One region of the Senegalia sp. (in: firmicutes) genome, then DNA from elsewhere that is predicted to be linked to it. Evidence: riboswitches for the same ligand, from Rfam matches in the RefSeq annotation. Region 1 holds a riboswitch; the other holds the start of a gene.

Region 1 (7,658 bases):
TTTCATGTCTATATCTGGATGATGTTGAGTTGAGATTACTATAGTATCAACCTTTACTGGCTTATCACCTAAGTATTCTACAGTAACTTGCGTCTTTCCATCTGGACGAAGATAATCAAGTCTTCCACTTTTTCTAACTTCAGATAATCTTCTAGCTAGTTTATGTGCAAGTGAAATAGGAAGTGGCATAAGTTCCTCTGTTTCATCACAAGCAAATCCAAACATAATACCTTGATCTCCTGCACCAGTATCTGGAAGGTCAGTATCATTTCCACCTGTCCTCTTTTCTAAAGATTCATTTACACCCATAGCAATATCAGGTGATTGCTCATCAATAGCAGTAAGTACAGAACATGTTTCAGCATCAAAGCCGTATTTTGCACGAGTATATCCTATTTCTTCAATTGTCTTTCTGACTACCTTTGGAATATCTACATAAGTAGTTGTAGTTATTTCACCAGCCACAAGTACAAGCCCAGTAGTAACAGTAGTTTCACATGCAACTCTTGCATGTGGATCATCTTTTAATATTTCATCTAATATTGAATCAGATATTTGGTCACACATTTTATCAGGATGTCCTTCAGTAACGGACTCTGATGTAAATAGCCATTTTCTCATTTTTTTCTCCTCCTATTAAAAAAACCTCTTGAACCACCCCTGAATGAATTCAGAGGATTCTGTTAGAAACCTCAAAATCATTACTTAAGCTTGCTGTTTCACCGACTTCTGCCTAATAATTAGGTCTTACATAGTCTCCTTAAGAGATTGAGCTAATGGAACTCTTCTCTGACAGCCTTTTACATCCCCAGTCCGGGAGGGATGTGTTACATATCCAAATTAAGCTGTAAGTAACCTAATTCCTTCTTCTAATATATTTATTGCAGCATTCTCATCCCTATCTAATTCTGTCTTACAGTTAGGACAAATCCATTTCCTATCTGACAAAGTAAGCATGGTATTTTTCTTTTTACAACAAGAGCAAGTCTTGCTTGAAGGATAGAACCTATCTATTAATATAACTGTTTTATTATGCCATCTTGCCTTATACTTTAGAAACGTCTTAAAATAACCCCAGCCCACATCATTAATTTGTTTGGATAATTTCTTGTTTTTAAACATTCCACATACATTTAAGTCTTCTAAAACAATAACTTGGTTTTCGTTTATTATCTTAGTCGATAACTTATGTAAGAAGTCTTTTCTACAATTTGCTATCTTTCTATGCATCTTTGATATTTTAATTAATGTTTCATTATAGCTCTTCGAGCTTTTTTGTTGTCGCGCTAATTTCTTATTTAGTTTTCTTAGTTTATTTTGAGCTTTAATATAGATTCTAGGATTTTCTATTTTTATTCCTTCACTAGATATTGCAAAGTGTTTTATACCTAGATCGAAAGCTTTTATTTTATTATTTTCTATTAGGTTTTCTATTTCTTCTTTAGTATACTTTTCTTTAGACTTTAATTCTTTTTCTAATTTTATTTCTGTAATTATTGATACATAATAAGTCTCATCATTGTATTTAGTTATTGTAGCTCTTTTTATATCTCCTTTAATATCTTCTCTACTATTTCTATTAAACTTCACTTTTCCTAACTTGGGTAACTGAATTCTACTAGTCACAAAATCCACTTTTATATTTCCGTTTGTAATATTTGTAGTGTATGAGTGTTTCTCATTTCTCTTAGACTTAAACTTAGGATAACCCCAGTTTTTATTTCCTTTTTTAATTTCTCTAAAAAAGTTGGTATAAGCATTATTTAAATCTATTAAAGCATTGGTTAGAGCAAACTTATCTACTTCTTTTAAAAAATAATATTCTTTTTCTTTCTTTAACTTGTTACAGTCATTATTACAATCAGTAAGAGACATGCTAACTCTAGTATATTTGTATATATTTTTTCTCTCGTTTAAAAAGTAATTATACACAAATCTAACACAGCCAAAAGTTTTATTTATTTGTATTTTTTGTGTTTCATTAGGATGAATTTTAAATCTATAAGCTTTATTTAATATTTTAGATTTATTCTCATCTTTCTTTCTAAACATATTATCCCTTCTTTTTCTGAGATTCTATATATTTTTTAACCGTTTCTTCTGATATATTACCTACAGTTCCTACATAATATGATGGATTCCACATATGTCCTCCATATAACTCCTTTTTTATTTCAGGGAACTTTTTAAATAACCATCTAGCAGATACTCCTTTAAGTGCTTTTACCATATCGGGTATTGCATTATTCGGTGTTGCTTCTATAAATAAATGAACATGATCTTTGTCTGTTTCCATTTTTATAATGTCAAAATTATTATCTTTTGATATATTATAAAGAACTTCTTTTAAATATAAATCAATTTGTCCTTCTAGTATCTCTTTTCTATATTTAGTACACCAAATTAAATGATAGCCTATCTGGTATACACTATTACGATTTGTTTTAAGTTGCATCAGGTAACCACCTTATTTATTCTTATACATATATTATATCATATTTTATGAGATAATAGTAAAAGTTTTTATAAAAAACAAAAAAATTGCTCTAACTCCTGTTTGAAAACAGAAGAATGCGAGCAATGTTTAATCTTCAAAAAGAAGAGGCATATATTTGCTATATGTTTTCCTCATCTTCCAAAGTCTAAACTTTGTAGGAATTAGCACCGTTTTATCGGTTGCCGGGTTTCATAGGGCCTCTCCCTCCACCACTCTTGATAAGGTATCAAGAATTATTCAGTTGATACATAAATATTAACATAAGAATAATTATTAGTCAATAACTTTACTCAAGTACCATTACTCCCACTGAACTTAATAAATACATTATAAATCCTGCTGTAACTACTCCTGCTACTATTGTGGGAAAGGCAAATTTAAATCTCATATTAAAAAGTGTTGCAGCAAGAGATCCAGTATAAGCTCCCGTTGTAGGAAGAGGTATTGCTACCAGTAAATATAAGCCTAATAAGGTATATTTCTTCATTTTCTTACTTCTTCTAAGGGTTCTATTTTCTAACCAATTTATCATTTTATCAAACTTTTTAAACTTCCTTAGAAAGGTAAATATTGGTCTAAGTAATAATAATAAAAATGGCACTGGTAAGATATTTCCAAATATTGATAATATAGTGCTTTGGATGGGAGTAAAACCCAGACTAATTCCAAGAGGTATAGCTCCCCTCAGTTCAAATATAGGAGTAGCTCCTACTATTACAACTGCTAATTCGCTTTTAAGTAATTCAATAAATTCCAACATAATATTCTCCTTCAAACTTTAATCTCTATTATTATACATTATATATATGTTGTTTTAAAGTATTTTAATGATATATTAAGAAAATCTTAAGAATATAGAGCAAATTATATCTTTTTCAGTCCAAATAAGCTTTTTTCAAGTTTTTTAAGCCTTTTCAAATTGATAAAAATTTACTATAATAAGGTAGTAGTCAGTTAGCGGGGTGTAGCGCAGTTTGGTAGCGCATCTGGTTTGGGACCAGAGGGCCGCGGGTTCAAATCCTGCCACCCCGACCATAGGAAAAGGATAAATCATATGATTTATCCTTTTTTATTTTTCTTGTTTTTTATTTTCATTATGATATAAGCTTATTAGCTCGTCCAAATCTTGACTTAATTTCAAAATTATTTCTCTATTTTGGTTATTAAGTATGGCCTTGTGAAGTTTCTTTCTTAACATTTCTATTTCCTCATTTAACCAATTCTTGTTCTTTTTACTACTAAGTGATAAAGCCATATAAGCCCCCCTTTAGATTTTCATTGTATAAATATATTTATACCATCCCATTTTTCTCTATTTTATTGATACCCATTTTTATAGATTTAAACTATGCTTATTATTACAACTCGGTTACAATTTATCCCTCAATTTATATTTAAAGTATATATTCCTTTATTAAGGAAATAATTATATATAGATTGGAGGAATGTATTTATGAAAATAAAAAGAACTTTTTATATCTTTATCATATTATTTCTTACATTTATTTCTGTTTATTTGATTATCTATGATAAAAAAGAATTAGCTAAAAATAATAATATTTATTACAAACAAATACACACAATAAAATTACCAGAAGAACTTAAGGAAGTTAAACCAGAAGAAATAAATGAAAAAAATAATGACCATACAAAAGAAATAAGAACAGTTGAAGAAAATAAAAAACAAAACTCAACCATTAAATCAGAAGTTTTTTCTAATCAAATCATGGCAAAAAAACATGCAATATTATCTAACATAGAAATTAATACTAATTATGATGAAGACACTCAAAGGTTTCTCATATATGAATTAAATGAAGGCATAAAAAGAGCAAAATTAGATCAATTTGAAAAAAGACTATCTAGTAATAATATAAAGGATTTAAATATAGATCAAGTAAAATCAAATTTATCTAAAGAAGATAAGGCAAAACTTAGTAAAATAATAGACAAATTGGGAACTCTAAATGGATTAAAATTAATAAAAATATTAGATAATGGAATAACTTCTGATGAGCAAAAGGAAATCCATGATTTACTTAAAGATAAATTAAAAGAAGAAGAGATAATATCTTTAAATGATATATTAGGTGATTTCACAAAATAAGAGGGACTAATAGTCCCTTAATAATATGCTTTTTCTTCTATTAAAACTTCTTTTATATTCTTTATTTTACTAAGTATTTCTCTATTTTTATTTGTATTTCTAGTTTTAATTATTATAGGTATTTCATGTATTTTATCATACATATTGTTTAAAGTATCTTGAAGCACAAGATAATCTATATCAAATGTAATATTTATGAGTTCTATATAATCAATTATATTTTTAAATTCTTCATTAAATTTTAATTTTTTTCTACATGTGAATTTGTAAAATTTATTAATATCAAGTGATAATCTTACTGTTTTAGAATCAATCATTTCTTTTATTGCTTTTTCATCTTCAAATAAACTATAATCTTCTATGTGAATAAGTATAGGTGTCTGATATTTGATTGAAAGATTATCTAAATCAACTATGGTTTTATCTAAAAGTGATAAATCAATATCATTTGATAGATTAGGTTTTAGATTTACTACTAGATGTTCAGTTGGAAAAGATTTAGACATCTTTAAATTTAATTCTAATATTTCCATAGTAGCATCTCTTAGCCTTTTCTCATTACTTAAGAAAAAAACCATATTAGGATTATTTTGATTAAATACAGGGAATAAACAGCTTATTTTCAGAGACCTTTCCTTACACATCTTTAAAAGAGAAGTTATATCTTTAGCACCAGAAAATTTATTTGAAATTTGTATCCAGCTTATATTATTTTGTATAGCAAAGTTTAAGTCCATTTCATCTACAGATATTCCCAGATGTTTATTCATAAATTTCACTCCTCTTGCATCACACTATATATTATGCCTTTGTTTGCAATTTTGCTAAAATATATTTAATTTATATTATATACCCTTTTAATAGATATTGTATACAGTATTTACAAGATTATATATATTTTCATTTTACAAATTTCGACTTTTTAATGTTTTTTATCTGGTTTTATGGTATTATTATTTTATCCAGCAATAATCATTCTATTCTATATGGGGGCAAAATATGAAGAAAAAGATTGTTTTAATTTTAATACTATTATCTGTTACATTTACTTTTGCTTGTAAAAAAGATCAAAAAGAAGTTACAGAAAAAAATGATGATATAGACCAAGAAGAAGTAATTGAGGAAGAAGCAGAAGAAGAAAAAGTCAATCCATTATTTGACACTTCTAATCTAGTGCCAGTAAACAGTAAAATATTTCTAAATAATAAACCTTTAGACTTTAGCAATACCATATCACAAGGGCCCTTATCTAATACTTCAGGAAATGTATTAGTCCCTTTTAATAAGGCATATGAACTTTTAGGTTTTGATGTAGAAAAAAATGAAAGTGATGAAGATTTAACCTTGTCTGCAAAATATGGAAAGATCAAAGTATATATATCCATAAATATAGATAAAAACGTCAAATCTATCTCAATTAATAATCAGGATTTAAGTGGCAATGATATTTCTGTTTACATACTTGAAAATAAAGATAATGATTCAGAGCTTTTAATTCCACTTGAATTCATAGCACAATCAATTGATAGTAATATATTTAAAGGCAATGAAAAAAATTCCTTAGTTTTAAATTTCAAAGAAGATGTAGAAGAAAAAAAAGATCAAGCTATAGTTAAAGAAGAGAAAGAATTTAGTCCTGTATTTAGCAATATAGGAGTTGAAATTGGGGATTCACTTGATAAGGCAAAGGAAAAGTTTGGGGAAATAGGAGATAGCGGAGGCTATCAAGGATCTGATTATTATTCTTTTGATCACATAACAATATTTACAGATATAGGAACAAAAAATATAGTTTCTATAGGTTTGCCTGATTCTACTTATTCTGTAGATGGCATAAAGGCTGGAGATAATATTAAAAAGGTTTTTGATAAATATGGCAAGAAAGAAATAGAAGAAGATCCTGATGAAGAGCTATTTGCTGTAATGTATGATGATATTCATGGATATAAAATAAAATATTCCTTAAATGATAACAAGGAAACAATAGGTTTTATAAATATATATGAAGAATAAAAACAAGGGCTGAGCCCTTGTTTTTATTTTATTTATTATTGGTTCCCCATATTAGTTAAATCTTGAATTTCTACATCCTTTGGGATTTCAAATATAGAATCTTTAAATGGACCTTTTTTGAAATCTATTACTCTCATTTTATTTATCAAATTACCATCTTCATATGTTTCAGCTTTAAGTGGAAATCCATTCTCTTTTGATAACCACAATCTAGAATTAAAATTATCAACTTTATATTCCACAACTTTTACCTTTTGACCTTCATAATTTTCATCACCTATTATTGTCATGTTTTCAACATCTAAATCATACATATAATCTTTAAGAAGCTTTCCTTTATCTTCTTCAAGTTCTCTTTCAATAGATGATTTTATTGCCATATTTTGATTAGGATAATAGATATATTGTTCCTTCTCATCTTCATCTGATATAACTATTATACTTTCTTCTTCTTCTAAATTCATTTCAGTTCTAGTTTTATTTCCAGAATTCCACATTTTCATTGTTGCTACTTCGCCTTCAGATTCAGATTCATATTCATAATAATATTCATCTACTCCTTGTGATTTAGATAAAATTGAATCTATATCACTATCGTCGTTGTTATCACTTGTCTCTTCATTATCTAAGTCAGGTTCTGGTTCTACATCTGGGTCATTTTCATCTTCTATTATGTCTTCTTCTACATTACTGTCATTTCCATCTTCACTGTCAGTATCATTTGCGCACCCTGCTATTACTAGTAAAAATGAAAGCAATATTATAAAAAGTACTAATAACTTTTTCATGGTATGCCTCCTCCCAATATATTATATTAAGTTTTATTAATATATATTTACCCTTCAATTCTTTTTTAACACAAAAAAGCTGTAATTCAATTGAATTACAGCTTTTTAATATCTTATTTCATCTCATATATATTTGGTCTTCTATGTTTGAGTAAGGGTAATTCACCTCTAACCTTTGTAATATAATCTTTATCCAAATTAGAATAAAGTATTCCTTCTTCAATTTGAAGCTCATCTTGAATATTTCCCCAGG
Region 2 (7,658 bases), on a different contig from region 1:
TTACTAGTGATGAAAAAAAGAAACTGGCAACACTTTTATATTATCCAGAAGAAAAATTAGATTTAATAAAAAAAGAAATAAAAGATATGAATTGTTGGTATAAAGATACCCTTATACATTTAATAAAAATATGTAGGGTAGTTTCTTCAAAATATACAAGGTCTAGAGTAAGAAAAATGTTGCCTAAAGATTTTGCATATATTATAGAGGAATTATTACATGAAGAGGAAGGTATGCTAAATAAGCATGATTATTTTCACAATATAATTCATACAATAATTGATATTGATAGAGCAGATGAATTTATAATAGCTATAGCTAATTTAATACAAAGGCTTGCAATAGATAGACTTCATATAATAGGAGATGTTTATGACAGGGGACCATCCTCTCATAAAATATTAGATGATTTAATACTTAGAAGAACATTTACAGATGTACAATGGGGGAATCATGATATTTTATGGATGGGAGCTGCAGGAGGTTCTTTAGCATGTATTACAAATGTTATAAGAATAGCTCTTAGATATGCTAACTTAGCGACCTTAGAGGAAGGTTATGGTATAAACTTACTTCCACTTGCTACATTTGCGCTAGATAAATACAAAGATGATGATTGTAAGCAATTTATTCCAAAAAAGCTTATAGAAAATTATTATCAAGAAAAAGATTTAGAATTAATTTCAAAGATGCACAAGGCAATAACTATTATTCAATTTAAAATAGAAGGACAAATAATAAAAGAAAGTCCTAATTATAATATGGAAGATAGATTATTGTTAGATAAAATAAATTATGATGATTATACTATAAATATAAATGGAAAAACATACAATTTAAATAATCAATTTTTCCCAACAATAGATATAAACAACCCTTATAAGTTAACAGAAGAAGAAACTAGAGTATTAAATAGGATGAAAGAATGCTTTTTAGAAAGTGATAAATTAGAACAACATATCAAGTTTTTATATTCTAATGGCAGTATGTATTTAAACTATAATTCTAATCTTTTATATCATAGTTGTATACCTTTAAATGAAAAAGGTGAGTTTAGAAAAGTTAATTTAGGTAAAGAATCTTTACATGGAAAAGAATTATTTGATAAATTTGATTTTTTAGCAAGGATGTATTATTTTAATAATGATGAAATAGATGAAAAATTATACGGAAAAGATTTAATGTGGTATTTATGGTGTAATGGAAATTCCCCTGTTTTTGGCAAAAATAAGATGACAACTTTTGAGAGATATTTTATAGATGATAAATCTACACATCTAGAGAAAAAGGACCCATATTATAAGTTTAGAGAAGATGAAGATGTAATTAATAACATTCTAATAGAATTTGGACTTGATCCAGCTAATTCTCATATTATAAATGGACATGTACCAGTAAAAGCATCCCGTGGGGAAAGCCCAATAAAGGCAAATGGGAAATTACTTGTTATTGATGGAGGATTTTCCAAGTCATATCAACCAAAAACTGGTCTTGCAGGGTATACTTTAATATATAACTCATATGGTATTAGACTTGCATCACATGAGCCATTTGAATCTAAAATGAAAGCAATAAAAGAAGAAAAAGATATATTATCTACCTTGGAGCTACTTGAAGAGATGGATAATAGAAAACATATATATGATACAGATAAGGGAAAAGAATTAAAAGATAGAGTAGAGTATCTCAAAAAGTTACTCTCAGCTTATAGACTAGGCCTAATAAATGAGAATATAAAATAAACTTATGTTTAATGAAATTTATTAGGGGTAATATCAGTATTGGAAAGACATAATAAAAGTAGGAGGGATTGTTGTATGAAAGATTATCATGAGCCAATGGAATTATTAGATGATCACACAAGAAATTGTGTAAGAGCATTAAACAGTTTAAGAGAAGAGGTAGAGGCGGTAGATTGGTACCATCAAAGAGTTGCTGCTACTAATGATAAGGAATTAAAAGCAGTTATGGCACATAATAGAGATGAAGAAATTGAACATGTTGCTATGACACTTGAGTGGTTAAGAAGAAATATGGATGGTTGGGATGAAGAATTACGTACTTATTTATTTACAGATGCACCAATTGTAGAAGTTGAAGAAATAGCTGAAGCTGGAGAAGACAGTGGTAGCTCTTCTAAAGGTAATGATTTAGGAATAGGAAAATTAAAATAATATTTAATTTTCATATAAATTATTGAAAGGAGTTTTTATATGTTAAAAAGAAATTTAGCACCTATATCTGAAGCAATGTGGGAAGAAATTGATGATAGAGCAAAAGAAGTACTTTCAAATTATTTATCTGCAAGAAAAGTAGTTAATGTAAGTGGACCTAAAGGACTAGAATATAACGCAATATCTGAAGGCCGTTTAGAAACAATAGAAGGTGAAGAAGATGTATGCGCAGGTATATATAAAGTAAAGCCTCTTATAGAATCCAGAGTAGAATTTGAGTTAAATAGATGGGAAATGGATAATTTAGAAAGAGGAGCAAAAGATATTGAGTTAGATAATCTTGAAGAAGCAGCTAAAAAAATAGCATTATTTGAAGATAAGGCTATATATAATGGTTTTAGAAATGGCATGATTGAAGGTCTTACAGAGGCTTCAGGACAAGAAAAAATGAGTTTTGGAAATAGTGGAGATGATATAATTAAGTCGGTATCTAAGGCTATAATAAAACTTAATAGATCTTTTACAAGCAAGCCTTATGCACTTGTAGTAGGTGAAGAAGCTTATGAGAGAATAAATGCAAATTGCATGGGATATCCATTAATTAAGAGATTAGAAGATTTATTAGGAATGGAAGTTATATATTCTCACGTAGTAAAGGGAGCATTTTTAGTTCCATTTGATCATGAAGATTTAGAAATGACTATAGGAAAAGATTTATCTATAGGTTATCAAAGTAGTGATAATGAAAAGGTTAGATTCTTTATGACTGAATCATTTACTTTTAGAGTATTAGATCCAGACATAATTATAGAATTTACAGTATAATATATCTAGATTAAATATAAAAAGACTCCCTAGGGAGTCTTTTTAATATGCAGGAACTACACCACCATCATAATTTTCTTTTATAAATTCCTTTATTTCTTCAGATTGAAGAGCACTGGCTAAAGCTTTTAAGTTTTCATTATCTTTATCTTCACTTCTTATAGCTATTACATTTGCATAAGGAGAATCTTTTCCTTCTATTAATATAGCATCTTCTGTAGGGGTTAAATCAGCTTCTAGGGCATAATTACCGTTTATAATAGCCAAATCAACATCATCAAGTGATCTTGGTATTTGAGCTGCTTCAAGAGCTTTAAAGTCTAATTCCATAGGATTATCCACTATATCCTTTTCTGTTGCAAGTAGTCCAGCATCTTTGTCTATTTTTATTATGCCTTCATTTTCTAAAAGTAAAAGAGCACGACCCCCATTGGTAGGATCATTTGGGATAGCTATACTACTACCTTTTTCTATTGTTTTAACATCTTTATATTTATTTGAATATAGGCCTAATGGTTCTACATGAATTTTTGCAAGTGATATTAGATCTGCATCATTTTATATCATTGAAGTCTTCTAAATAAGGACTATGTTGAAAAAAGTTTGCATCTAATTCTTCATCATTAAGGGCTAAATTAGGCTTAACATAATCAGTAAATTCAACTATTTCTAAAGTTATTCCATCATCAGCAAGTTTTTCTTTTACTTGCTTTAATAATTCTGAATGTGGTATGGGAGTTGCTCCTACCTTTAAAATGTTCTTATCAGAACTTTCTTCTGAATCATTACCACAACCTACAAATATTAGTGCTACTAGAGATAATACGATTAACAATTTTTTCATTTTAACACACTCCTAACGATTTTCTAATAATTTAAATGCTATTTTGTTACCTAAAGATTGAACTACTTGAACCAATATTATAATGGCTATAACAGCAATAAACATCACTTGTAGGTCAAAACCATAATAACCATATCTTATTGCTAAATATCCAAGACCTCCAGCTCCTATTGCTCCTGCTATAGCTGAGTATCCTATTAAATTTATAATAGTTAAAGTCATACCAAGAACTAATGATGGCAGCGCTTCTGGTATTAAAACCTTAAATATTATTTGCATGGTAGTTGCCCCCATTGATAGAGATGCTTCAATCACGCCATAATTTACTTCTTTCAAAGCAGATTCTACAATCCTAGCTACAAAGGGTGCTGCTGCAATTGATAATGGAACAATTGTTGCAGTGTTACCTATAGACGTACCTACAATAAGTTTGGATAATGGAGATAATATCAACATCAATATTATAAAGGGAAATGATCTACCAATATTGACTAGAAAATCTAATATATTATTTATTTTCAAACTTTCTAAAAGTCCATTCTTGCCGGTAATAAATAATATTATTCCAATTGGAAATCCAAGTATAAAACCAAATATAGTAGATAAAGACACCATAAATAAAGTTTCTAAAATTGGATCATAAATAAGATCAATTATTTCTTTCATTTCTTATCACCTCTGCTTTCACATTATTATTATTTAAAAAATCTATACTTTTATTAATTTCATCTAAATCACCAGTAATTTGAATGCTTAGATTACCAACATTTGTACTTATTAATTTATCTATATTACCTGATAAAATATTAATATCTATATTATAGTTTTTAATAAGTGTTGATATAATAGGTTTTTTAGAAGAATCTCCTATAAATGTAAGTTTTAATAATTTGCTATTTTCTGTATTTATAATATCTAATTCAGAAATATCATCATTATGCATAGATTCTATAAAACTTTTTGTAGTATTGGATTTGGGATTTAAAAAAACTTCATCAACATTACCTTTTTCTACAATTTCTCCATTTTCCATAACAGCCACTTTATCACAAGTTCTTTTTACTACTTCCATTTCATGAGTTATCATTATAATTGTAAGATTTAATGTTTTTTGTAATTTTTTTAAAAGTTCCAGGATTGATTTAGTAGTTTCTGGATCTAGTGCTGATGTAGCTTCATCTGATAATAAAAGATTTGGTTTATTTGCAAGAGCACGTGCTATAGCTACTCTTTGTTTTTGTCCACCACTTAATTGAGATGGATAAGCAAGCTTTTTATCACTAAGACCTACAAGTTCTAATAAATCATCTACTCTTTTAGAGATCTGATCTTTATTCATTTTGGAAATTTGGAGAGGAAAGGCTATATTATTAAAGACATTTTTTGAGTTCAATAAATCGAAATGTTGAAAAATCATTCCAATATTCTTTCTTGTATTTAATAAATTCTTTTTATCTAATGTAGTTATGTCTACATTATCAATATAAATATTTCCACTATCAACATTTTCTAGCCTGTTTATAGTTCTTATAAGTGTTGATTTTCCTGCACCACTTAAGCCAATAACTCCATAGATCTCTCCACTTTCTATATTTAAACTCACATTTTTAAGTGCTAATACATTTTTATTTTTAGATTTATATTCTTTATATAAATTTCTTATTTTTATCATTTTTAGACCCCATTTCAATTCTAACAATTATTTTTTTGTAATAAAAAAAATCCTCTTAGAAAGAGGATTTTTTTCCTCCCTCATCTTTCAGCATATATATGCTGCTGGAATTAGCACCTTATGCATCATGCATTGGTTGCTGGGTTTCATCGGGCCAGTCCCTCCACCTCTCTTGATAAGAGTTTCGATATTCATATTGTTTTAAATTATATATCTATATTTATCATATGTCAATAGTGAATTTTCTTTTTTTTCTAATAACCTTGTGTCATAATAGAATTAAGATAGAAGAGGAGTTGATTACATGCCTAAAATAACAGATATTAAAGATGCTATAAAAAATAATGAGAGAGTTCATATTTATATAGATGGAGAATACTTTAAAACCACATTAAAAGAAATTAGTTTTGGACTTAATTTATATCCTGGAAAGACAATAGAAAAATCTATATTAGATGAAATGATAGTAAAAGAAGATATTATAAAATGTAAAAACAAAGCATTTCAAATAATAAATGGAGCACCACAAAGCGAAAAAAATTTAAGATATAAATTAAGCAAATATGATTTTGATGATAATATTATTGAAAAGGTATTGGTTGATTTAAGTGAATATAATTTGATAAATGATGAAAAATTAGCTGAAAGTATAATAAAGGATAAAAGAAATTTAAAACATTTTGGAAGCAAGAAAATATATTATGATTTATTAAAAAAGGGGATAGATAAAGAAGTTGCTAAAGAAGAATTAAACAAATTAGAAGATAGGGATTTAGAATTAGAAAATGCAATAAAATTAGCACAAAAAAAGATAAGGCTCATAAAAGATGAAGACAAAAGAAAAGTATATGGAAAACTTGCAAATCATTTATCATATAAAGGTTTTGAATATGATATTGTAAAAAAAGCTATAGATAAAGTAATGAAATAAATCATAATGAGGTGAAATAAATTTGAAAGAATTAAAATTATTATGGAAATTTATGAAGGGGAGTAAATTATTATACTTAGCTGCGATTGTTAGTATAGGGCTTGCTACATTTGCATCTATTATAAATCCATTAGTATTAAAGTTTTCTATTGACTCTGTAATTGGAGATAAAGATATAGAGGCACCTGATATTATAAAGAATATTATAGAAAACATTGGTGGTATAGAAGTATTTGAGAATAACTTATGGATATTAGCATTAATACTTATAATTCTTACAATAATTCAAGGTATATTTTTATATACAAAAGGAAAGTGGTCAAATACTGCCGCTGAATCTATTTCCAAAAATATAAGAGAAAAGTTATATGACCATATTCAAAACTTACCATATACTTATCATGTAAGGGCTGAAACTGGAGACCTTATTCAAAGATCTACATCTGATATAGATACAATTAGAAAATTTCTAGCCATACAATTTGTAGAAATTGGAAGAGCTGTATTTATGATTTTGTTTATTTCTATAATAATGTTCTCATTAAATATTAAGATGGCTCTTGTATCTATGGCTGTTGTACCAATTATATTTGCATTTTCAGTAGTGTTCTTTTTAAAGGTTAAAAAAATATTTAGATTATCTGATGAATCTGAAGCAGAATTATCTACAGTTTTACAGGAAAATTTAAATGGTGTTAGGGTTGTAAGAGCTTTTTCTAAAGAAAAGTTTGAGATTGATAAATTTGAAGAAAAAAATGAAAGATATAGATATTTAACTTATAAACTTATAAAACTTTTAGCAGGATATTGGGCCTTATCTGATTTATTAAGTTTAATTCAAATTGGATTAGTCTTAGTTTTAGGAGTTTATTGGACTGTTTTAGGAGATATAAGTCTTGGTACCTTAGTTGTATTTACTACATATGAAGGTATGCTTTTATGGCCAGTTAGACAATTAGGTAGGATATTAACTGATTTAGGTAAATCATTAGTTTCCTTAGAGAGAATAGGTGAAGTACTAGATAATCCAATCGAAAAAGAAGAAGAAGGAGAATTAACACCTGAAATAGAAGGGAATATCGAATTTAAAAATGTATCATTTAGCTATGAAGATGGAGAAAAAATATTAAAAAATATATCTTTTGAAGTTAAAAGAGGAGAAACTGTAGCTATAATGGGTAAAACTGGCTCTGGTAAATCTTCTTTAGTTCA

The links. Region 1 has a riboswitch for S-adenosylmethionine ahead of tnpA (IS200/IS605 family transposase). Riboswitches for the same ligand answer to the same signal wherever they lie in the genome.
Region 2: another riboswitch for S-adenosylmethionine. It lies ahead of ACTHUW_RS04335 (methionine ABC transporter ATP-binding protein); the one in region 1 lies ahead of tnpA (IS200/IS605 family transposase).

Annotation. Positions count from the first base shown of each region.
Region 1 is NZ_JBQCYD010000009.1:49,982-57,639, forward strand. It holds gene metK (methionine adenosyltransferase) at 1-621, opposite strand, end outside; gene ACTHUW_RS03785 (RNA-guided endonuclease TnpB family protein) at 841-2,052, opposite strand; gene tnpA (IS200/IS605 family transposase) at 2,054-2,458, opposite strand; SAM riboswitch class I at 2,626-2,722, opposite strand; gene ACTHUW_RS03795 (COG2426 family protein) at 2,784-3,254, opposite strand; tRNA gene ACTHUW_RS03800 (tRNA-Pro) at 3,456-3,532, shown strand; gene ACTHUW_RS03805 (aspartyl-phosphate phosphatase Spo0E family protein) at 3,567-3,752, opposite strand; gene ACTHUW_RS03810 (hypothetical protein) at 3,951-4,604, shown strand; gene ACTHUW_RS03815 (hypothetical protein) at 4,622-5,374, opposite strand; gene ACTHUW_RS03820 (stalk domain-containing protein) at 5,604-6,617, shown strand; gene ACTHUW_RS03825 (hypothetical protein) at 6,653-7,405, opposite strand; gene ACTHUW_RS03830 (carbon-nitrogen hydrolase family protein) at 7,519-7,658, opposite strand, start outside.
Region 2 is NZ_JBQCYD010000011.1:5,680-13,337, forward strand. It holds gene ACTHUW_RS04310 (fructose-1,6-bisphosphatase) at 1-1,742, shown strand, start outside; gene ACTHUW_RS04315 (encapsulin-associated ferritin-like protein) at 1,818-2,174, shown strand; gene ACTHUW_RS04320 (family 1 encapsulin nanocompartment shell protein) at 2,214-2,999, shown strand; partial or broken gene ACTHUW_RS04325 (MetQ/NlpA family ABC transporter substrate-binding protein) at 3,042-3,843, opposite strand; gene ACTHUW_RS04330 (methionine ABC transporter permease) at 3,856-4,509, opposite strand; gene ACTHUW_RS04335 (methionine ABC transporter ATP-binding protein) at 4,493-5,515, opposite strand; SAM riboswitch class I at 5,593-5,697, opposite strand; gene ACTHUW_RS04340 (regulatory protein RecX) at 5,820-6,446, shown strand; gene ACTHUW_RS04345 (ABC transporter ATP-binding protein) at 6,469-7,658, shown strand, end outside.